Regions from separate parts of the Streptomyces sp. NPDC001750 genome, predicted to be linked through region 1. Evidence: riboswitches for the same ligand, from Rfam matches in the RefSeq annotation. Region 1 holds a riboswitch; each other region holds the start of a gene.

Evidence for each region. Region 1 has a riboswitch for cyclic di-AMP ahead of ACFYY6_RS06445 (LysM peptidoglycan-binding domain-containing protein). Riboswitches for the same ligand answer to the same signal wherever they lie in the genome.
Region 2: linked by a shared signal. The riboswitch ahead of ACFYY6_RS16535 (transglycosylase family protein) and the one ahead of ACFYY6_RS06445 (LysM peptidoglycan-binding domain-containing protein) in region 1 are both predicted to bind cyclic di-AMP.
Region 3: linked by a shared signal. The riboswitch ahead of ACFYY6_RS17450 (M23 family metallopeptidase) and the one ahead of ACFYY6_RS06445 (LysM peptidoglycan-binding domain-containing protein) in region 1 are both predicted to bind cyclic di-AMP.

The regions. Positions count from the first base shown of each region.
Region 1 covers NZ_JBIAUE010000003.1:54,819-62,289, reverse strand. Annotated here, with positions in the region: gene ACFYY6_RS06460 (M20/M25/M40 family metallo-hydrolase) at 1-198, shown strand, start outside; gene ACFYY6_RS06455 (MIP/aquaporin family protein) at 437-1,282, opposite strand; gene ACFYY6_RS06450 (hypothetical protein) at 1,614-1,931, shown strand; cyclic di-AMP (ydaO/yuaA leader) riboswitch at 2,539-2,725, shown strand; gene ACFYY6_RS06445 (LysM peptidoglycan-binding domain-containing protein) at 2,730-3,482, shown strand; gene ACFYY6_RS06440 (hypothetical protein) at 3,634-3,951, opposite strand; gene ACFYY6_RS06435 (APC family permease) at 4,463-5,860, shown strand; gene ACFYY6_RS06430 (DMT family transporter) at 6,106-7,020, shown strand; gene ACFYY6_RS06425 (lytic polysaccharide monooxygenase) at 7,139-7,471, opposite strand, start outside.
Region 2 covers NZ_JBIAUE010000009.1:89,301-96,771, reverse strand. Annotated here, with positions in the region: gene ACFYY6_RS16550 (nucleoside triphosphate pyrophosphohydrolase) at 1-96, shown strand, start outside; gene ACFYY6_RS16545 (cytochrome P450) at 207-1,565, shown strand; gene ACFYY6_RS16540 (transglycosylase family protein) at 1,683-2,717, shown strand; cyclic di-AMP (ydaO/yuaA leader) riboswitch at 3,021-3,192, shown strand; gene ACFYY6_RS16535 (transglycosylase family protein) at 3,195-3,935, shown strand; gene eno (phosphopyruvate hydratase) at 4,269-5,549, shown strand; gene ACFYY6_RS16525 (septum formation initiator family protein) at 5,713-6,183, shown strand; gene ACFYY6_RS16520 (DUF501 domain-containing protein) at 6,372-6,914, shown strand; gene ACFYY6_RS16515 (Ppx/GppA phosphatase family protein) at 7,200-7,471, shown strand, end outside.
Region 3 covers NZ_JBIAUE010000010.1:23,483-30,953, reverse strand. Annotated here, with positions in the region: partial or broken gene ACFYY6_RS17480 (RNA helicase) at 1-167, shown strand, start outside; gene ACFYY6_RS17475 (hypothetical protein) at 1,034-1,276, shown strand; tRNA gene ACFYY6_RS17470 (tRNA-Lys) at 1,347-1,419, shown strand; gene ACFYY6_RS17465 (SHOCT domain-containing protein) at 1,631-2,029, opposite strand; tRNA gene ACFYY6_RS17460 (tRNA-Met) at 2,170-2,243, shown strand; gene ACFYY6_RS17455 (PP2C family protein-serine/threonine phosphatase) at 2,470-3,645, shown strand; cyclic di-AMP (ydaO/yuaA leader) riboswitch at 4,028-4,179, shown strand; gene ACFYY6_RS17450 (M23 family metallopeptidase) at 4,377-5,399, shown strand; gene ACFYY6_RS17445 (aldo/keto reductase) at 5,529-6,473, shown strand; gene ACFYY6_RS17440 (PrsW family intramembrane metalloprotease) at 6,665-7,471, opposite strand, start outside.

The sequences.
Region 1 (7,471 bases):
TGCCAGTTCGAGGCGGTCACCAGCGCCGTCCCGTTCCGGGAGCAGAACATCCCCGTCTACGGCATGTATCCGTTCACGGTGGACCGGGACATGCTCAAACGCATGCACGGAACCGACGAGCACATCGGCGTCGAGGCCCTGCGGCGGGGCACCGACACCGTCTACCACCTGCTCGCCGGACTGCGCACCGGTACCTGACTCCAGCACACCGTACGGGCGTGTCCCCGGCCACGCCCGTACGTCCGGTACGCCGCACCGGCTGTCGGCGGGAGGGCCGGGGCAGGGCACCCGGACCCGGTCGAGGGAGCGTTCGACCGCCCGTTTCCAGTCCTCGTACCGCTCGGAGCGCCGTTCGTCGTCCCACCGCGGTTCCCAACGCCTCGACTCCCGCCAGTGCTCCCGCAACCCGCCCTCGTCCTGCCAGAATCCGACGCCGTCATCTCTCCGTCGGCGTCGGGATGCTGCCCTCCGGCTCCGGTTCCGCGGCGGGGATGAATCGGCCGACGAGGTACTTGTAGAGAAAGGCGCCGACCGGGCCGCCCACGAGCGGGCCCACGATCGGCACCCAGAAGTAGAGGTTCCCGTACTGGTCCCGCCACGCCTCCCCATAACCCGTCAGGAAACTCGCCAGTCTGGGCCCGAGGTCGCGGGCTGGATTGATCGCGTATCCGGCATTGGTGCCGAATGCCATGCCGATGGCCACCACGACGAGCCCCACGATGAACGGACTGAGATTGGCGCCCGGTGGCGTGTTGAGCAGATCCGTGACCGCGAAGATCAGCAGGACCAGAATGGCGGTTCCGATGATCTGGTCCCGCAGCGCTCCCCATTCGGTGACGGGGAGTGCGGTATTGCCGTTGGCGGGCAGGGTCGAGAAGACGCCTTGTGTTTTGATGGTGTGTCCGGGATCCGCTCTCGCCAGTGCCTCGGTGTAATTCCAGCGCACCACCAGTGCGGCGACGAAGGCGCCCGCCAGTTGTGCGAGGGAATAGGGTGCGACCTTCCTCCAGGGGAAATCCTTGAACGCCGCGAGCGAGAGCGTCACGGCCGGATTGAGGTGAGCACCGCTCAGTCGGCCCGCCACATAGATGCCCAGGGTGACTCCGAGCCCCCAGGCCCAGGCGATGCTGTCGTGGTTTCCGAGTCCGCCCGGCGGGTCGGTGAGCGCGCCGCCGGCCGCGACCTGGGCCACCACCCCACAGCCGAAGAGAATGAGAATCAGCGTTCCGGCGAATTCCGCCGCGAGTTCCCCGCCGAGTCCCGACAACCCGCGCCGTTCCATGGAGATCTCGCTTCCTGTCGGGTCACGGCGGTTGGCGGCATTGATCCAGATCTGAGCGTAGGTGTGCGGGTCTGCTTCCGCACGCGGTGCTGCGGCGGTGGTGTGAGGACGGTCCTCTGCCCGTCCCGCCGGGCCGGACGGCTCCCGGTGCCGGGGTGCCACGCAGCCCGGGACGCGGGTGTTCCACGGTGGCGAGGGCCTGCAAGGCGGTCGCCATGTGCGCGGTCCCGTACCTGCCCGGCGCGGGGTCCGCTCCATGCGCTGACGTACGCCGCGGGCGGCTGGGAGTCCGGGCGGGAAGGGAGAGGGCCCTGGGGACCGGACGTTGGACGTGGACCTCTCGACGGTGGTCGCCGCTCTCGGGACGGCGGTGATCGGGCAGGTGCTGGACGGCGCCTCGCTGATCGTCGTCTTCGTGACGCCCGGCGCCCCGGAGGCACTGGCCACCGCGCGGACTGCCGAGTCGGTGCGCGGTCTGTTCGATCTCGGGCCCGCGGCGGCGACGCGGCCGGGTGAGGGCGACACCGAGGAGGTGGTGCCCGCCGGGCGGCTGAGGGCCGGGGACATGACCCTGGCCTCGCCGCGGCGGCCGAGCGCCCCGGCGAGCATCCCCGACGTGGGCCGTCGTCGTCGCGGGCCGCTCCCGTGACCTCGTGCGGCCCGCCCGTGAAGGACTTCCCTCCGAGCCCGGCACCGGCGCGTCGCCGCCACCGTGGACGGCCGTGCCCTCGCCGTCGACAGCCCCGGCTGGACCCGCCCGCACGGCCGGAGGAGGACGGCCGCACCGCCGCCGTGCTGGTCGCCCGCGACGGCGCCCCGGTCGGCCTCCTCGGTGTGGCCGACCGGCCACGCGACGACGCCCGGGTCCGCATGCCCGGCTTGTGGGGGCGTTCAGGTGTTCCGTGCCGAAGACGCACGTGACTGGTTCCGACGTTCACCCGACAGAACGAAGAGATGTCCCTTTTGCTCACATTTGAAGTGAGTTGCAAATTTAGCCGGTAAGGCCGCTTTCGGTAATTGTTGCGCCGTTTGAGGGGTGGGCGGAATGTCCCTTTTGTCGCTTCGTGGTGTGAGTCACGTAAAGACCCGCCGGAGGGTCGGTCCGCGATTCGGCTCCCCTTGTCGCGCAAGGCGAGTCGAGTTCGATCTGTGAGGTGGATTACTGCGAATTCCATGAATTGATCATGTGAATCAATTGTGATCAAAAAATTCGGGCTTGTTCCGCTCCGCTTTTCTCGCCTACGGTCACCGTCAATCCGGACGGAACGCCGAATCCTGCCGCCGTCCGAGAAACCCGACCCACTTGTCCACGGCAGGAGCGGGGGAACCAGGTAGGCCGCCGGTCCGGTATCCGGAACGGCTCGGGGTGAAGTCGCATTCTGTGCGGCCAGACATCTCCAGTCTGAACCCGACAGCTCACCTCGCAGGCGACGGAGAGGAATTCACCATGACCGCAACGGGTACGTACCGTCGCCGCTCGTCCACCCTCCGGACCCGTGGCCTCATCGCCGCGGCCACGGGCGGAGTCGCCCTGGTGCTTCCGCTGATCGGAGCGGGTTTCGCCTCGGCCGCCCCGGCCCAGGCCGCCACCACCGAAAAGGCCGCGGTGCCGGCCGCCGTCACCGGAAGTGTTTCCCCGCAGAAGGCAGCGATCGTCACGCATTCCGTGATCTCCGGGGACACCCTTTCCAAGATCGCGCAGAGCTACGCCGTCGCAGGCGGCTGGCAGAAGCTGTACGAGGGCAACCGGGAGATCATCGGGAGCAATCCCTCCCTCATTCGCCCGGGGATGAAGCTGGCCGTCGGTGCCGAGTCCGAGGCCGCCACCGGTGCCTCCGGCGCTTCGTCCGCGACCGTCACCGCCGCGCCGGTCTCCTACGCGGACAACCTGGACGGCTGGATCAGGGAGTCGCTGGCCATCATGGCCCGGCACGGCATTCCCGGCAGCTACGACGGCATCCACCGCAACGTCATGCGTGAGTCCTCCGGCAACCCCAGGGCCATCAACAACTGGGACTCGAACGCCGTCGCCGGAACGCCGTCCAAGGGCCTGCTCCAGGTCATCGACCCGACGTTCCGCGCCTACCACGTGCCGGGCACGCCGTTCGACAGCTACGACCCGGTCGCCAACATCACGGCCGCGTGCAACTACGCCGCCGACAAGTACGGCTCCATCGACAACGTCTTCGGCGCCTACTGACCCATGCCGGCCCGGCCCCGTGCCGGTACGACGCGACGGGATGCGCCCCTCTGGAAGCCGCACGGCTCCCCGAGGGGCGCATCCCGTCGCGTCGTACCGGGGCCCCGTCGCTACCCGCCCCGCCCGCCGGCGGGGCGCATTTCGCCCGTGGTCACTCCAGGGCGCTGTCCGCCGACCGTTGCGGCCGCCGCAGCGGCGGTCTGGGAACCGTCGCCGCCGCGCCCTCCCGGACGGAGTGCACCGCCGCGTCGTGAAGACGCCTGCTGTCCTCCTCGGAGCAGCAGGGCACGGGGCTGCCCGACATGGTGAACCAGTCGATCGCACCCGTGTACTGCACGGTCACCTGAGCCATGTCGTCGGCCCAGGTCGTGTGAACGGTCAGGTCCCCGGTCAGGACGCCGACCTCGTCCGTGAGCACGCCTCCACGCCCCGAGAACACACCACGAGTGGTCCATGACGCCCAAGCCATGTACCCAGGCTGACACCAGGTACGCGGATCCGCGACCCGCGGGAGCGCGCCGCTCAGCACTGTCCCGTAATCCCCGGCGGGTGCGACGACAGCTACGGCCCCTTGCTGCGTTGTCGGAACATCCGCATACATCCGGTATGCGAACGTCCCTCCGCCTTACGATGCACCGCATCCGACGCCGCGCGCTGATCCACCAGGGATTACGGGACAGCCCTTAGGCGCCCCGGGGTGCCGGAGTCCGTTCCGGAATGCGGAACGGGCGAAACTTTCCCTCCGGGCCGGCTGCGGTTCCCGTACCCGCCAATCGCCCGAGAATTGACGCACTTCTTACGCCGAACCGTCGGATCCTCGCTCCAAAACAACGAATTCCGTAGGTAAACAGCTCTTGACCTGCGGAACTCGTCGGGATTGCATGTCGCGCTGGGAGCGACGAAACCACTCATCACGTCCTCGTCTGGAGGCGATACCGCTCCCGTTCTCAAACACCGCACCTGTTGATCGGAAACGCACGATGACCGAAACGCTCAGCGCTCCCCAGGCGCTCGCGCCGGCTACCGGCCCCATCCCGCAGAAGCTCAAGCGTTCCATCGGCGTCGTCGGCGGGACACTGCTGACGCTGTCCTGCGTGACGCCCGCCTCGACCCTCTTCGTGGTCGTACCGGACCTGTTCTCCAGCCTCGGCACGTACACCGCCCTCACCATCGCCATCGGCTCGCTGCTCTGCATCGCGGTCGCCTTCTGCTACTCGGAGCTGGGCACCCTGATCCCGAGCGCGGGAGGCGAGTACGCGATGGTGTCGACCATGGCGGGGCGGCTGGCCGGCTGGCTCGTCTTCGTGCTGTCCCTGCTGGTCGTGATGATCGTGCCTCCCGTCATCGCCATGGGAACGGCCGACTACCTCGCCCCCGTCGTGCACATCCCGGCCCCCGTCGCGGGCGCCGGTGTCATGCTGCTCGCCACCCTCGCCGGTCTGCTGGACCTGCGGGCCAACGCCTGGATCACCGGGATCTTCCTCGTCCTCGAGGTGATCGCCGCGGCCGTCGTCGCCGTACTCGGATTCGCGCACTCCGAGCGCGGGGCGTCCGCCCTCGTGCACGGCCAGGTCGCCTCGTCGGACGGCACGACCTCCACGGTCACCGCGATGATGGTGGTCTCGGGGCTCGCGATCGCACTCTTCATCACGCAGGGCTTCTCCACCGCCGTCTACCTCTCCGAGGAACTGGAGAACCCCCGCCGCAACGTGGCCCGCACCGTGCTCGCCACCCTCGCCATCTCCTCGGCGGTCATCCTCGTCCCCGTCATCGCCATCACGCTCGGCGCCCCGGACCTCGCGGCGCTCACCTCGGGCGACCTCAACACGATGGTCGCCGCCTGGTCCAACTCGGCCGTCGGCACGTTCGTCAGCCTCTGCGTGGCCCTCGCCATCATCAACGCGGGCATCGTGATGGTCATCCAGAACTCACGGGTCCTGTTCGCGTCCGCCCGGGACAAGGCATGGCCCCAGCCGGTCAACAACGCGCTGTCCCGGCTCGGCCGGTTCGGCTCCCCGTGGGTGGCGACCCTGCTCGTCGGCGTCCCCGGCGCGGCACTCTGCTTCGTCAACCTGGACACGCTGTACGGCGTCACCGGCGTCTCCGTCACGGGCATGTACCTGCTGGTCGCCGTGGCCGCCCTGCTCTGCCGCCGCGGCGCGCACCGCGATGTCCAGGCCTGGCGCATGCCGCTGTGGCCGGCGATCCCTGTGCTGCTCATCGTCGTGCTCGCGTACATCCTGACCCGGCAGGAGACCGAGTACCTGCTGTGGACCGGCGGGATCGTCGCGGTCGCCACCCTCTACTGGGCCTTGTACCTGCGGCCCCGCGCGCAGACCCGCTGGCTGGTCAGCATCCCGGAGGACGCCCACGTCTGACCGGCCCGCCGCCCGACGGCCGGACATCCCCGAGCGGCCCGGCCGGAGGGCGCGGACGGCCCGCACCTGCGCGCGACGGGAAGCGGCCGCCGGCCCGGACGGATGTCCCGGCGGCGGCCGCGTCGTGTCCGGAAGCGGTGGACGTCCCCGGGTGCCGCGCACCATGATGGGCGGCCGGACACGGGCCGCGGACCGGGCTTCCCGGTGCCCGGCTCGTGCCTGGACCCGCCGCCCATGAGCCGTCCATGAAAGGTCGCACAGTGCCGGTCGTCCTCGTGCTGCTGCTGGCCGGCACCTGGCTGCTCTCCGGCGCCCTGGTCGCCGGGACCGACCCGCTGGTCGTCGCCGTGGGACGCACCGCGGTGTGCTGCGCGGCGCTCACCGCCGTCGCTGCGTCCCGTCCGGCAGGCAGGGACGCCCTGCGCCGGGCCGCAGCGGCTCCGGGCACCATATGGCTGCTGGGCCTGCTCGGATTCGCCGGATACGCGGCCGGCACCCTGCTCGCCATCCCGCGCATCGGCACCTCGCTCACCAACCTCGTCGTCGCGTTGATGCCCTGCGCCTCGGTGGCGGTGGGCACGGTGTTCTTCGGCGAACGGCCCGGGGCGCGCGGCGCGGTCGGGGCGCTCCTGGCGTGTGCGGCAGCGGCCGGGTACGCGGCACTCGGCGCGGACGCGGGGGACCTGGACGGGCCGGGCCTGCTGCTGGTGGGCGCCGCGACCACGGCCTTCGCGGTGTACGGCTTCCTGTACCGGCGACGGCTGCCGGGACTGCCGCCGCTCGCCGTGCTTCCGGTACTGCTCGCCGCCGCCACGTGTCTGCTGCTGCCGATGTCCCTGCCCGCGCTGATCGGCCGCCCACCGACGATCACGGCGACCGTCGGCATCGTGCTGCTGGGCGCGGCCGTCTACGCCCCCGCCTACGTCGTGCAGCACCGGCTCATCCTGCGGCGCGGGCCCGTCTTCACGGCCGCGGTCCAATTGGCCGTGCCGTTCACCGTGCGCCTGGGCGACTGGGCCCTGCGCACCGCGCCCGCGCCGTCGGCCGCCGAACTGCTGCTCCTCGCCGTGTGCTGCGCGGGCATCGCCCTCGTCACCGTCCGGCCGGCCGGACGGGCAGCCGCGGCCGAACGACCACCCGGCCGCCTTTCCGGCACCTGACGTACGGGTCCGCCTCCGTCGGGCGCGTACCCCGGCTCCGGGGCCGGAGCGGCGCCCGGCGCACCGGCCCGCGCGTGACGAGGTGCGGGCCGGTGCGTGTGTGCGGCCGCGCTCGGGCTCAGAAGCTCACGTCCGAGCAGGCGTAGAAGGCGTTGCCGGTGTCGGCGATCGTCCAGACACCGAGGATGAGGTGCTTGCCCGACTTCTGCGGCAGAACCCCGGAGTGGCTCACCGTGGAGCCCGGCAGACGGCCGCCGAAGGGCACCGTCAGGAAGGGCTGCGGGTCCAGGTCGGCCCGGGTGAGGGGCTTGGTGGGGTCGTAGCCGTCCTTGGTGATGTAGTAACGGAAGTCGGTCGTGGCGTGTCGGGCCGTGATCCGCCAGCGGAAGGTGTACTCCTGCCCGCCGGTGACCTCGGTCGCCGGCCAGTTGCCGCCGCGCGGGTCGTCGAG
Region 2 (7,471 bases), on a different contig from region 1:
CGCGCCGAAAAGGACGGCGTGGACCCCGAGGCGGCGCTGAGGGCCGCGGGCCGTGCCTACCGGGACGCCATCCGGGCGGCCGAGGGCAACGCCTGACCCCGCTGGACGTCGGCGGGCGCCTCCGGGGCGCCGGGGTCGCCCCCGAAGGACGGGGATAACGTCAAAGGGTGAACCACAGCCCCGCCGACCGACCCGCCGATCAGACCGTGGGCCGCCCCGCCGACCACGTCGCGGAGGACCTCGCCGACCGCCCTGCGGAGAACCCCGTCGACCAGGCCGCGGCGGCCCCGGCCACCTGCCCCGCGGGCGCTCCCGAACTCTTCACGTGGGAGTTCGCCACCGACCCGTACCCCGCCTACGCCTGGCTGCGCGAGCACAGCCCCGTGCACCGCACCTCGCTGCCCAGCGGCGTCGAGGCGTGGCTGGTGACCCGGTACGCGGACGCCCGGCAGGCGCTCGCCGACGCGCGGCTCTCCAAGAACCCGGCACACCACGCCGAGCCCGCGCACGCCAAGGGGAAGACCGGCATCCCCGGCGAGCGCAAGGCGGAGCTGATGACGCATCTGCTGAACATCGACCCGCCCGACCACACCCGGCTGCGCCGTCTGGTCTCCAAGGCGTTCACCCCACGCCGGGTCGCCGCGTTCGCGCCGCGCGTGCAGGAGCTGACGGACGGGCTCATCGACCGCTTCGCCGCCGAGGGCCGGGCGGACCTCATCCACGACTTCGCCTTCCCGCTCCCCATCTACGCGATCTGCGACCTGCTCGGCGTCCCGCGCGAGGACCAGGACGACTTCCGGGACTGGGCGGGCATGATGATCCGGCACGGCGGCGGCCCGCGTGGCGGCGTCGCCCGGTCGGTGAAGAAGATGCGCGGCTATCTCGCCGAGCTCATCCACCGCAAGCGGGAGAACCCCGGGGACGACCTGATCTCCGGGCTGATCCGGGCCGGCGACCACGGCGAGCACCTCACCGAGAACGAGGCCGCGGCCATGGCCTTCATCCTGCTCTTCGCCGGTTTCGAGACGACCGTCAACCTGATCGGGAACGGGATGTACGCGCTGCTGCGCAATCCCGCCCAGCGCGAACGGCTGCAACGCTCCCTGGACGCGGGGGAGAGCGGACTGCTGGAGACCGGGATCGAGGAACTGCTGCGGTACGACGGCCCGGTGGAGCTGGCGACCTGGCGGTTCGCCACCGAGCCGCTGACGCTCGGCGGCCGGGACATCGCGGTCGGCGACCCCGTCCTGGTCGTGCTCGCCGCCGCCGACCGCGACCCGACGCGCTTCGAGGACCCCGACACGCTCGACCTCGCCCGACGTGACAATCAGCACCTCGGATACGGGCACGGCATCCACTACTGCCTCGGCGCGCCGCTCGCCCGACTGGAGGGACAGACCGCGCTCGCCACCCTGCTCAGGCGCCTTCCCGACCTGCGGCTCGCGGTGGAACCCGCCGATCTGCGGTGGCGCGGCGGGCTCATCATGCGCGGACTGCGCACGCTTCCCGTGGAGTTCGGGCCCCGGCCCGTCCGACTGGTTTCTGACGGGACGTCACATCTGTGATGTTCGCGTGATCGGCGCTGCATCGACTTGTGACACGCGTTCGAGTCCGGTTAGGTTCACCGTTCGGCCCCACCGGGTCGCTCGACCGAACTCGTCCGTCACACGGAAGGCAACCTCATGGGCTCCGCGAACGGCAGACACCGTCGCCCTCGTCAGGCACCCGCCATCGTCGTCGCGGCGGGCGTGACCGGATCCGCCATCGCCATCCCGCTGCTCGGCGCGGGCGCCGCGCAGGCGGCCGACTCCGGGACCTGGGACCGGGTCGCCGAGTGCGAGAGCGGCGGCTCCTGGAGCGCCGATTTCGGCAACGGCTCCTACGGCGGCCTTCAGCTCACCCCGGAGGTCTGGAAGGCGTACGGCGGTGAGGCGTACGCCCCGCGCGCCGACCTCGCCAGCCGCGCCCAGCAGATCGCGGTGGCCGAGGAGATCCTGGGCGACCGGGGTCCGCAGGCGTGGCCGAGCTGTGCGCCCCTCTCCGGCCTCGCGACGGGTGGGGGGCTGCCGGGGGTCGATCCGGGGGAGACCTCCTCCGGGAAGCCCGCGGGCGGCACCGGGGCGGAGGAGGGCGCGAAGAAGACGGGCGGCGCCGGGGCGGAGGAGGGCGCGAAGCCGGCTGACAAGTCGTCGCAGTCCCCGTCCGGCGAGGACGTCACGCCTTCGGGCCGTGCCGGGAAGCCGGATGCCGGGACCGGGACCGGGCCCGGGTCCGAGGTCACGCCCTCGCCCACCGGGTCCGCCACTTCATCCGCCGATACGCACCGTTCGCCCGAATCGGTAGATATGGGTGATTCGAACGCTTCTGTCGCTCCGTCAGGGTCGCCCGGCTCGGAAGGATCCGGGGCGTCGGGCGGTGTGGGCGGCAAGCATCGCGGCGCGCCGGCCGCCGAGGAGGGGTGGGGCGCCGACGGGGATGCCGGCCGCGAGTCGGGCCGTCACGCCTCGCGCGACGGCGGCGGGCGCGACGCGGCCTCCCCGGTCGCCGACGACACGTACACCGTCCGTCCTGGTGACAATCTCTGGGCGATCGCCGACGAGCAGAACGTCCCCGGTGGCTGGTCCGCGCTCTATGAGGCCAACAAGGAGGTCGTGGGCTCCGATCCGGACCTCATCCTTCCTGGCCAGAGCCTTGAGGTCGACGCGGAGGCCCGTTGAGGCCGGAGCCGGTGACCGGCTGACGGAGCCTCAAGAACCGGGACGCCTTCGGAGGCCCGTGTCCACTCCCATGCGAGTGAGACATGGGTCTCTTTGCGTCAATTGGCGTGTTGGGCCTGGAGGTCCCGTCCATATCGCGCCCCACCTGCGAAAACGACGGTTCCTCAGATGCAAGTAAGGGATGATTGCCCGATGTGTCCGTCTTTGAATGTGGGGCTTATATGTGTTTACGGTCGTAACCGCTCGCACCGCGGGCCCCGTCGACCGTCACGCCGAATCCTGCCGTCGGTCGGAGGGAACAGACGCGTTCAAGCGCCGTAGGCAGGAGCGGGGGACCCAGGTAGGCGCCGGCCCCGATCGTCGCGAGACGCATCAGGACCGGCTTGGGGTGAAGTCGCGTGCTAGGACGTGCGACCGGGCAACTCACTCGGCCCGAACCCGACAGCTCACCTCGTAGGCGTCGGTGAGGAGACCTCCATGCTGTTTTCCGGCAAGGGCAAGCACCGCCGCCCGTCCAAGGCCGTCCGCGTCGCCACGCTCGCCGGAGTCGCCGGCTCCGCCGTCGCCGTCCCGCTGATGGGCGCGACCGGCGCTTCCGCCGCCTCCGTCGCCACCTGGGACGCCGTCGCCCAGTGCGAGTCCGGTGGCAACTGGTCCATCAACACCGGCAACGGCTACTACGGCGGTCTGCAGTTCTCGCAGTCCAGCTGGGCCGCCGCCGGCGGTCTGAAGTACGCGCCGCGCGCCGACCTGGCCACCAAGGCCCAGCAGATCGCCACCGCCGAGCGGCTCCTCGACATGCAGGGTCCGGGTGCCTGGGGCTGCGCCTCCGCCGGCAACCTGCGCAACGACGGTGTCGACCCGGGCGTCGATACCTCCTCGAAGAGCTCCGGCACCGCTCAGAAGCAGAGCACCCAGGCGGCCCCCGAGCAGCAGGCCCAGCCGAAGCAGACCGAGCGCGCCGAGGTCCCCGCCTCCCGCTCCGACCGTCCCGCCGCCCCGCGGACCGAGTCGAAGAAGACCGTCACCACCCCGACCGGCAAGAAGGTCAAGAAGGGTGACGGCGAGTACAAGGTCGTCTCCGGTGACTCCCTCAGCAAGATCGCCGCCGCCCACGGCGTCGAAGGCGGCTGGCAGCGGCTGTTCGAGCTGAACAAGGGCATCGTCGAGAACGCCGACCTGATCTACCCGGGTCAGCAGCTGCACCTGACGAAGTAGTCCGGTCCCTCTCCTCTCCGGATGCCCGGCCCGGCGCGCTCCCCCGCGCGCCGGGCCGGGGCGTCTGCTCGGAGCGCGCGCCGCGCGCCGACGCGGCACCGCGCGTCCCGCACCCGGGCGTGCGCCGCTCGTGTGCGGCGCAGTTCGTTCAACTGTTGTAGTTACTGATCCGTAATATTCTGGCCATTTGCCCGGGATCGTGCACTCCCGGGTCCTTTTTCGTCCCAGGGGGCGGGCGGTCGTCGGGCTGAACGGGCGGGGCCGGTTAGGCTCTTGTCGCAAGGCCAAAGTGACCCTGCAGAACCAGTGTCATATCCCAGAAGGAGATGCCTCGTGCCGTCCATCGACGTCGTCGTAGCCCGGGAAATCCTCGACTCCCGGGGGAACCCCACGGTCGAGGTCGAGGTCGGCCTCGACGACGGCAGCACGGGTCGTGCTGCCGTGCCGTCCGGCGCCTCCACCGGTGCCTTCGAGGCCATTGAGCTTCGCGACGGCGACCCCAACCGCTACCAGGGCAAGGGTGTCGAGAAGGCCGTGCTCGCCGTCATCGAGCAGATCGGCCCGGAGCTCGTCGGCTACGACGCGACCGAGCAGCGGCTGATCGACCAGGCGATGTTCGACCTGGACGCCACCGAGAACAAGGGCTCGCTCGGAGCCAACGCCATCCTGGGTGTCTCACTGGCCGTCGCGCACGCCGCCTCCGAGGCGTCGGACCTGCCGCTGTTCCGCTACCTCGGCGGTCCGAACGCGCACCTGCTGCCCGTCCCGATGATGAACATCCTCAACGGTGGGTCGCACGCCGACTCCAACGTGGACATCCAGGAGTTCATGATCGCCCCGATCGGCGCCGAGTCCTTCTCCGAGGCCCTGCGCTGGGGCGCCGAGATCTACCACACGCTGAAGAAGGTCCTGAAGGGCAAGGGCCTGTCGACCGGCCTCGGCGACGAGGGCGGCTTCGCGCCGAACCTGGAGTCGAACCGCGCCGCCCTCGACCTCATCATCGAGGCCATCAAGGAAGCCGGCTACGTCCCGGGCAAGGACATCGCGCTCGCGCTCGACGTCGCCGCGTCCGAGTTCTACAAGGACGGCACGTACGAGTTCGAGGGCAAGTCCCGCTCGGCCGCCGAGATGACCGAGTACTACGAGGAGCTCGTCTCCGCGTACCCGCTGGTCTCCATCGAGGACCCGCTGTACGAGGACGACTGGGCCGGCTGGAAGATCATCACCGACAAGCTCGGCAGCAAGGTGCAGATCGTCGGTGACGACCTGTTCGTCACCAACCCGGAGCGCCTGGCCCGGGGCATCGAGGAGGGCACCGCCAACGCGCTGCTCGTCAAGGTCAACCAGATCGGTTCGCTGACCGAGACCCTGGACGCCGTCGAGCTCGCCCAGCGCAACGGCTTCAAGTGCATGATGTCGCACCGTTCCGGCGAGACCGAGGACGTCACCATCGCCGACCTCGCCGTCGCGGTGAACTGCGGTCAGATCAAGACCGGCGCCCCGGCCCGCTCGGACCGCGTCGCCAAGTACAACCAGCTGCTGCGCATCGAGGAGATCCTCGACGACGCCGCGGTGTACGCCGGCCGCTCGGCGTTCCCCCGTTTCAAGGGCTGAGCCCCCGAGGACGTCGTGGGGGCCGGTCCCCGCGGACCGGGCCTTCGGGCTCCCACGGCCGATCCCGGCCCGCAGGGGCCCGAAGGCCCGGGCCTCCGTCCGTCCCCGCACACGGTCCCGTACCGTGTGCGGGGACGGACGTGTGTGAAGGGGAGGCGGAGACATGGCCGCGAAGGACCGGGACCGGTTCTCCACCGCGACCCGGCTGCGACTGCTGGGCGAGCAGACCGCGGCCCGTGTCTACCGGTCGCAGACCCGTCGCCAGGACCGCCGCTCCCGGCTCACCGGCCGGGCCGCCTTTCTGGCCCTCGTCGTCTGTTCCCTCGTGGTCGCGCTCGCGTACCCGATACGGCAGTACGTTTCGCAGCGGGACGAGATCGCCGACCAGGAGCGGCTGGCGCGGGAGGCCCGGGCCCGTACCGAGGAGCTGCGCGACGAGAAGGCGCGGCTCCAGGACGACGCGTACGTCAGGCAGCTGGCCCGCAAGCATCTGCACTATCTTCTTCCCGGGGAGACGGGCTACACGGTGATCGACCCGGACGCGGCCAAGGAACGCGACGGTGAGACGGACGGGTCCGGCCGGCCGTGGCACGCGAACCTCTGGGACGGGGTCGACAGCGCCGATCGCGGCTGACCGCGTCCATCCGCCCGTCCCAGGGAAGGCCAGCCCCTCGGACTTCCAGCCCCGCAGACGCCCAGACCCCCGGACGCCCAGCCCCCGGACGCTCAGACCCCCGGACTTCCGGTTCCTCGAATCCCCGGCCCCCGGCCCCGGATGCCCGGCCCCCTCCGAACCGTCAGAACCCCAGAACCTAGGCAGGCATGGAAACCCCCCCTCCGCAGACCGAGCCCACCGAGCCCACCGAGGCGGACATCGCCGCGTTCCAGCAGCAGCTGGGCCGCCCGCCGCGCGGGCTGCGCACGATCGCGCACCGCTGCCCGTGCGGCAACCCGGACGTGGTCGAGACGCAGCCCCGGCTGGAGGACGGCACGCCGTTCCCGACGACGTACTACCTGACGTGCCCGCGCGCCGCGTCCGCGATCGGCACGCTGGAGGCGAACGGGGTCATGAAGGAGATGACCGAGCGCCTCGGCACCGACCCCGAGCTGGCCGCCGCCTACCGGGCAGCGCACGAGGACTACATCGCCCGGCGCGACGCCATCGAGGTGCTGGAGGGCTTCCCCAGCGCGGGCGGCATGCCGGACCGGGTGAAGTGCCTGCACGTGCTGGTCGCGCACTCGCTGGCGGCGGGCCCCGGTGTGAACCCGCTGGGTGACGAGGCGATCGCGATGCTGCCGGAGTGGTGGCGCAAGGGGCCGTGCGTGACGCCCTGCGCCCCTGAGAGCCTGTCGGGTGACCTCTGATCGGGCGGACGCGGCGTGGCACGCACGCTTCCGGCGTTGCCGAAACGCCCTAGTAGCTCCGCTACAAGGACCTTCCGGCGCCTTGGAATCGCACGCACCACGCCGCGTCCGCTCTCCGGTCGAAGGTCACCCGACAGGCTCTGACGACGAGGGCTGACCGTTCCCACGGGGGCTCCGCCCCCGACCCGCGCCCCTCGGCCGCCGCCGGGGCGGGCCCGAGGGCCGTGCCCCGGACCACGTCCCCCGGCGGGGCCCGGAGGGGCCCGACTCACCACAGGAGCACCCATGACCCGCGTGGCCGCGATCGACTGCGGTACCAATTCCATCCGTCTGCTCGTCGCCGACGCCGACCCGTCCACCGGCGAGTTCGTCGAGCTCGACCGCCGGATGGAGATCGTCCGCCTCGGCCAGGGCGTCGACCGCACCGGCCGGCTCGCCCCGGAGGCGCTGGAGCGGACGTTCGACGCCTGCCGCCGGTACGCGGAGGTGATCGAGAAGCACGGGGCGCGGCGGATCCGTTTCGTCGCCACCTCCGCCTCCCGGGACGCGGAGAACCG
Region 3 (7,471 bases), on a different contig from region 1:
GCTCGGGCGGCAGCGACCGCCCGTTCAACCGGGACCGTCGCGACGACCGTCCGTCGGGCGGCTTCCGGTCCGGCGGCGACCGCCCGTACGGTCGGCGTGACGACCACCGCGGCGCCGGTTCCTTCGGCCGCCGTGACGACAAGCCGCGCTGGAAGCGCAACGGCTGAACACGCTGAACGCGTTGAACGATGAGGCGGACCGCTGAAGGTCCGCCGCGTCGACCGGAGTTCTCCGGAAGGCGGGTCCGCTCTTCACGAGCGGGCCCGCTTTTCATTTCGGTTCCCCCCACTGTGCAATCGCTGTCAGGATCCGGCGACTTGGGCAGGAGAAGGGGCGCCGCCGGAGGGGCGGGGAGGGGGCTCCGCGCGATCCCTCGGCGGCGGGACGACGCCGCAGACCACCTGCGCTTTTCGTGTCTCCGAGCCCTTCGGGCCCTCATGGCCCCGCGCCTTCCGGGTTTTTGGGCATGCGGGTTTTTGGCCATTTCGGGTATTCGGGCGAGGGCCGACCCTCTGGCTCGCCTTGCTTCTGCACGCAGTTGTCCGCGACGCCCCACCGGGCGCGGGAGCGCCGCCCCGGCCGCGCTCGTCGTCGACGGCCACCTCGTCCGCCACGACCGGACCACCGAGAAGCTGGTGCTCACCGACTCCGCACCGGAACGCCCTCGGTGCCCCGGGAGATCGCGGACCTGCCCGCCGACGGCACCACCGGCCGGCGCAGGCCGACCTGGGCCGTGGACAAGTTCGGTGGCGGCATCGCGTACGCCGGTCCGGACAAGGGCATCCGCGTCGAACGTAGCGGAGTCGCGCCGCAGCCGCCGACGGCGACCGAGTCGGCCCGGCCGGCGGGAGCCTCGGCCCCAAGGGCACCGATGGCAGTCAGGTGTGGAACAGCACCTGGCAGCTCAGCAGGCCCGCGCCCCGGACCTTCGTGATGAAGGACGCCCACGGCCGCACGGTGCGGACCCTGACGGGCAGCCCGGCCGGATCCGGCGCCGAGGTCGAGGTCGGCCGGGACCGCAGGACTGCTCAGCTTGGGGCGCCTCGTACGTCGTGCCGGGGTCGGGGACATCAGCGGCGACGGGAAGGCCGACCTCGTCGAGCGGGACCCCTCCGGCAACCCCAACCGCAACGACGGCAACGGCAAGGACTCCTTCGGCTCGCGTGCGGAGATCGCCACGGGCCGGCAGGGGTACAAGGGCGTCTTCCGACCCGCCCCCTTCCCGTCCCGGTCCCGCCCCCTCGATCCCGCCACGACGGGGGCGATCCCGCCATGACGGGGCCCGGCTGCCGATACCCGATCGGCGGCCGGGCCGCGGCGGGCTATGCTCAGGGGTGGTTCGGCGAGGGCCGTTAGCTCAATTGGCAGAGCAGCGGACTTTTAATCCGTTGGTTGTGGGTTCGAGTCCCACACGGCCTACCCTCTCAGCCCCGGTCCGGAGTGCATCCGGTCGGGGCTGAAGCCGTTTCCGGACCTCCCGCCCACCGGGCCGCGGCCTCGCGGTCCGGTGGGCGTCCCGGTCTCCGAACTTCCCGGGTTCTCCCAACCTTCCGGGTTCTCCGTCTTCTCGGCTCACGATTCCGCGGTGGCCCGGTTCGGGGTGGGTGCCTCGGTTCAGGGGCACCTCGGCTCAGGCCAGGAGTTTCGTCTTCGCCTGCTGGTACTCCTCCTCCGTAAGGGCGTTCCGGTCCCTCAGTTCGGCGAGTCTCGCCAGGTCGTCCACATGGCTGCCGTGCTTCGGCTCGCCCCCGGCGGCTTCGCGTACGTACGCCTTGAAGGCGGCCTCGCGTTCCCGTACCGCCTCGATGTCCCGTCCGCCCATGGACCTGCCACGCACGATCACGTACAGCAGCACGCCGATGTACGGCAGCACCAGCGCCACGATCAGCCAGCCGGCCTTGCCCCAGCCGCCCAGGTCGTCGCTGCGGAAGATGTCCGTGATGACCTTGAACAGCAGGAAGAGCCACATGATCCAGAGGAAGAACCAGAGCATGGTCCAGAAGAGATTGAGCAAGGGGTAGTTGTCCACGGTCGCTCCCGGTCGCCGCTGTCCCGTCGCATCGACCCATTGATGGGTAAAACAGTCATATCACCACACATTCGATTCCGCTCGTCGCCTCCGGGTGGTCACGAGCACGGCCGGACATGGCGTAGAGTTGTGTTCACCGACGCGGGGTGGAGCAGCTCGGTAGCTCGCTGGGCTCATAACCCAGAGGTCGCAGGTTCAAATCCTGTCCCCGCTACTGAAGACCCGGGCCCGGCGCGTACAGCGTGCCGGGCCCGGGGTTTTTCGTGCCGCCGCTGGATGGCGCGAGGTGAGTGGGCGGCGTGTGAGGTGTGCCACGCGCGTACCTCTGTTGGGCGATGCGGAGTCGCCGCGCGGCTGAGCTCCGGTGAGCCTGGGGGCGGGGCGCGGTACCGTCCGCAGCCGTGCGTGTACCGGGCAGGAGACCACAGGTGTGGAAGCGGCTGAAGCGGCGCGGCGGGCATGCCGGGGGCAGGCATGCCGGAGGGGTTGCCGGCGGCGCCGGTGCCCGTCGGTTCGTGCGCATGCTGCCGACCCTGATGATCGTCGGCGGGCTGCTGTTCGACCTGTTCACCCCGCCGGTCTTCACCGCCATCCCGCTGTTCGTCGCGGCGCCGCTGATCGCCGCGCCGTTCTTCTCGTTGTCCAACACCGTGCGCACCGGCATCGCCTCGATGCTGGCCGTCGTCGCGCTCCGGCTGGCCACCGACTCGCTGCCGGCGGCCGTGCCGCTGATCGAGCTGCTCACGCTGGCGACCGTCTCGGTGCTCGCGGTGGTGATCAACCGAGTCGTGCAGCGGAGCAACGAGCAGCTGGCCTCCGCGCGGGTCATCGCGGAGCGGGCCATGCGGGCGGTGCTGCCGAAGCCGTCCGACCGGATCGGTGGGCTCCATGTGGCGGCGCGGTACGAGGCCGCGCAGGCCGACGAGTTCGTCGGCGGTGACCTGTTCGCGGTGACGGACACCCCGTATGGGGTGCGGCTGGTGGTCGGTGACGTGCGGGGGAAGGGCCTCGACGCCGTGGAGACGGTCGCCGTGGTCATCGGGGCGTTCCGGGAGGCGGCCGAACAGGAGCGCTCGCTGGAGGGCGTGGCGCGTCGGCTGGAGCGGGCGCTGGTGCGGGAGAGGAGGGCGCGCCGGGGCGGGCCCGATGTCGTCGAGGGCTTCACCACCGCCGTGCTGGCCGAGATCCCGGCCGGCCTGTCCCGGGTCCGGATCGTCAACCGCGGCCACCCCGAGCCGATCCTGCTGTATCCGGACGGGGCGCTGGACGTGCTGGCGCCCTCGATGCCCGCGTTGCCGCTCGGGATGGACCTGGGCGTGTGGCCCGACCGGACGGACGAGTGGGATCTGCGGCCGGGGGCGACACTGCTCCTCTACACGGACGGCCTCTCCGAGGCGCGGAACGCCCAGGGGGACTTCTACGATCCGGCGGCCCGGCTGTGCGGGCGGATCTTTCCCGGGCCGGAGGAGCTGCTGTCCGCGCTGACCGACGACGTACGGCTGCACACGGGGGGCGAGTCGACCGATGACATGGCCCTGCTCGCGGTCGTGCGCCCCGCGGAGGGGCAGCCGGAGCGGCGCAGGACCGTCCGGATCGTGGGGCCGGACCCGGCATGACGGACGGTCCGGGGCGGCTGGGCCTGTGCAAGAGGGGCCGGGGCGTCCGGGCGCCGGGCGTGTGCAAGAAGGCCGTGAGGGGTTCGGTCGGGTGCGCCCGTGAGGCCGCGGACGTCCGTCCGGGCGGCCGGGTGCGGCCGAGCGGACCGCGGTGCCACCGTACGTAATCGAAAGACGCCGCTCCGCATAACATTTGACGCAACGTCAGTGACGAGGTATTGACTGAGACCCGATCAAGTCGTCTAAATACGCCCCGAGATGTCCAGTAAAGTCCAGGCCAAAGACGTGAACGATCAGTGGGGACGGCTTGGAATCAGGGCCCGGTGTCTATTAACGTTCGATAACGCAGCGCGGTCGTCCCAGCCGTCGTCAGAGGCGGCACCGTGCGCGAGCGCCGAATCCCGAAAGGGAACCGGGGAACCACCACCCTGGGGTGAATCGGACATCCGGGTCTCGTGAGAGACGCGGTGTCCGTAGGAGACCTTCCTGCTCCGAACCCGTCAGCTAACCCGGTAGGCGAGAAGGAAGGAAAGGAGTGCGCCCCCGTGGCGTCCAACAAGCCTGCCCCCGAGGCCCCCGCTCGGCTCGATTCCGCGTACGGTTCCGAGTTCGGCACCGACTTCGGCCCCGGTTACGGTGCGGGCCCCGGCTACGGCTCCGACTACGGAACGGCCGGGATGACGACGGTGTCCGGCACCGCGGATCGCATGGACCACGGAATCGGATCGGAGATGGCCGCCACCGCGACCCTGCCCGGCGCCGACTTCGGTGTCGACGACGAGCGCGGCTGGGGCGAGTGGAACCCCACCGAGGAGACCGTCCGCCCCGTACGCGGCAAGCACCGGGTCGCCAAGCAGCGCAACGGACTCGCCCGCAGTTCCGCAGTGCTCGGGGTCGGCGTCATCGCGGCGGTCGGCGCGGGCGGCATGGCCACCGCGCAGGGCAAGCCGCCGGTGTCCATCTCCCTTCCCGACTCCATCGCGGACAACCTGCCCGACGCCAAGTCGCTTCCCGGCGTGGGCGCCCTCCTCTCCGACAAGTCCGAGGACGACGGGGCCGCGCCCGCCACCGCCCCGCTCACCACCGCGGGCATCACCACCGCCGAGGCCGAGCAGGGCACGACCGACGCGGGCGAGGCGCTGCGTGCCCGCATCCTCCAGCAGGCCGAGCAGCAGCAGGCCGCCGCCGACGCGGAGGCCAGGGAGGCCCAGGAGAAGGCCGCGGCGGAGAAGGCCGCGGCCGAGGCCAAGAAGCAGCAGGACGCCGCCGAGGCCAAGGCCGCCGCCGAGAAGAAGAAGGCGGAGGAGGAGGCGAAGAAGAAGGCCGAGGCCCTGCGGCTCGCCAAGCTCGCCGCCAGCTACGCCGTCCCGACCACCTCGTACACGATCACCTCGACGTACGGCCAGGCCGGCACGATGTGGTCCTCCGGTCACCACACCGGCCTCGACTTCGCGGCGCCGACGGGCACCCCCGTCAAGGCCGTTCACGGCGGCACCATCAAGTCGGCGGGCTGGTCCGGCTCGTACGGCTACCGCACGGTGCTGGAGCTGGAGGACGGCACGGAGATCTGGTACTGCCACCAGTCCTCGATCGGCGTCGGGGTCGGCCAGAAGGTCTCCACCGGGGACACCATCGGCCGGGTCGGCGCGACCGGCAACGTGACGGGTCCCCACCTCCACCTGGAGATCCACACCGCCGACGGCACGGGCGTGGATCCGATGGGCTGGCTGCGGAGCAAGGGCCTCAACATCTGAGGCACCCGCGTCGGCGATGCACGCGCGTACAACGATGCACGGGCGGACGGCGCGGACCACACCGAACAGCCCTCCGCCGAACGGCGGATGCGCGGAATACCGTTTTGGCGGGAACACGTTGATCGATTCATGACTTCCCTTCGCCAACTCGGCTCTTCCGATCTTCAGGTGTTCCCACTCGCCCTCGGCGGCAATGTCTTCGGCTGGACGGCCGACGAGGCGCAGTCGTTCGCCGTGCTGGACGCCTACACGGAGGCGGGTGGCAACTTCGTCGACACCGCCGACGCCTACTCCGCCTGGGTGCCGGGGAACGAGGGCGGCGAGTCGGAGACCGTCATCGGCAAGTGGCTCGCGTCCCGGCCCGGCCGGTCCGACGTCGTCGTCGCCACCAAGGTCGGTGCCCACCCCTCGTACAAGGGTCTCTCCGCCGCCACCATCAAGGCGGCGGCGGAAGAGTCGCTGCGCAGGCTCGGCAGGGACCACATCGACCTCTACTACACGCACTTCGACGACGAGACCGTGCCGGTCGAGGAGATCATCACCACCCTCGACGAGCTGGTGAAGGCCGGCAAGGTGCGCGAGATCGCCGCGTCCAACATCAGCCCCGAGCGGCTCCGGGCGTCCCTGGACTTCTCCGAGCGCGAGGGGCTGGCCCGTTACGTCGCCCTGCAGCCGCACTACAACCTCGTCTCCCGCGACACCTACGAGGGCGCACTCCAGGACACGGCCGCGCGGGCCGGGCTCGCCGCCGTCCCGTACTTCGCCCTGGCCTCCGGATTCCTCACGGGCAAGTACCGCCCGGGCGCCCCGGTGGAGAGCGCGCGTGCGCAGAGCGCGGGGAAGTACCTGGAGTCGGAGCGCGGGCAGAACGTCCTCGCCGCCCTGGACCGGGTCGCCCAGGCCCATGACGCACAGATCGCGACCGTGGCGCTGGCCTGGCTCGCGTCCCGGCCGACCGTCGTCGCGCCGATCGCCTCGGCCCGTACGGTCGAGCAGTTGCCCGCCCTGACGGCCGTCGCCGACCTCCGGCTGACCGAGGGGGAGCTGGCCGACCTCACCGAGGCTTCCGCCTGACGGGCGCCACCGGCGGGCACGGCAGCCGCGGCAGGCCGACCGGCGGACCGGGTGGCGGACTGTTCCGTCACCGGCGGCGGATCGTGCTCGGGTCCGGCCGCGCTCCGGTCGCTCCGCCGAACTGAGCGTCTCCACGAACGCCCCGGAAGCATCGCGCTCCCGGGGCGTTCGCGCGTCCGTGGCGCCCGGAGCTACCGGGGCGGCAGCTGATACGGGTTGTAGCCGCCGTACGCCTGGTGCGGCGGCGGGAACGCGGCCGGGGCCGACGTCGGCCAGTACGCGGCCGGGGCGGGCGGGAACGGGTAGGGGTAGGGGCGCAGGAGGCCCGCCGCCTGCGCGGCGTAGGCGAGGGCGGGAGCGGCCACGTCCCTGCGCTGCCAGAGGTGGTGCAACAGCTCCAGTTCACGTGCCGCGAAGTCGGGGCCCGCCGTCCCGAGGCGGGCCTGGCGGCGGAGCGAGGCCAGCGACATCGCGAACGACTCGTACTCGGCGACGGTACGGGCGGCGGCCTTGCCCCGGGCCCGCGCCTTGCGGCGCTCCTTGCGGGGTGCCCGGCCCTGTGCCTGTGCCGGGGGCAGGGCCTGGGCCGGTGCGCCGACCGGGGCCACCGCTCCGTGGCCCGGACCATGGACCGCTCCGGTGCCCGGTGCATGGCCCGGTGCGTGGCCTGGGCCGTACGGGTTGCCCCAGCTGGCCCCGGCGTCGAAGGAATGGTGTCGGCGGGCCGCGTCGCGGGCCAGGCCGCGGGCCCGCATGGAGGCGAGGGCGAGCGGTTCGGCGGGGGTCAGCCAGCCGGCCGCCGCGTAGCCGGGCAGTTCTGCGGCGAGTGCGCGCAGCTCGCGTCGGCGTGCCCAGATCACCAGCCAGGTCAGCACGCCGAAGAGCGGAACCATGAACACCGCGTACACGGCGTAGAAGGCGAGCGGCCCGAAGAAGGAGGCCGATCCGTTCCACAACGCGTGCATGCCCATGGCGAGGACGAGCCCCAGCAGCGGCAG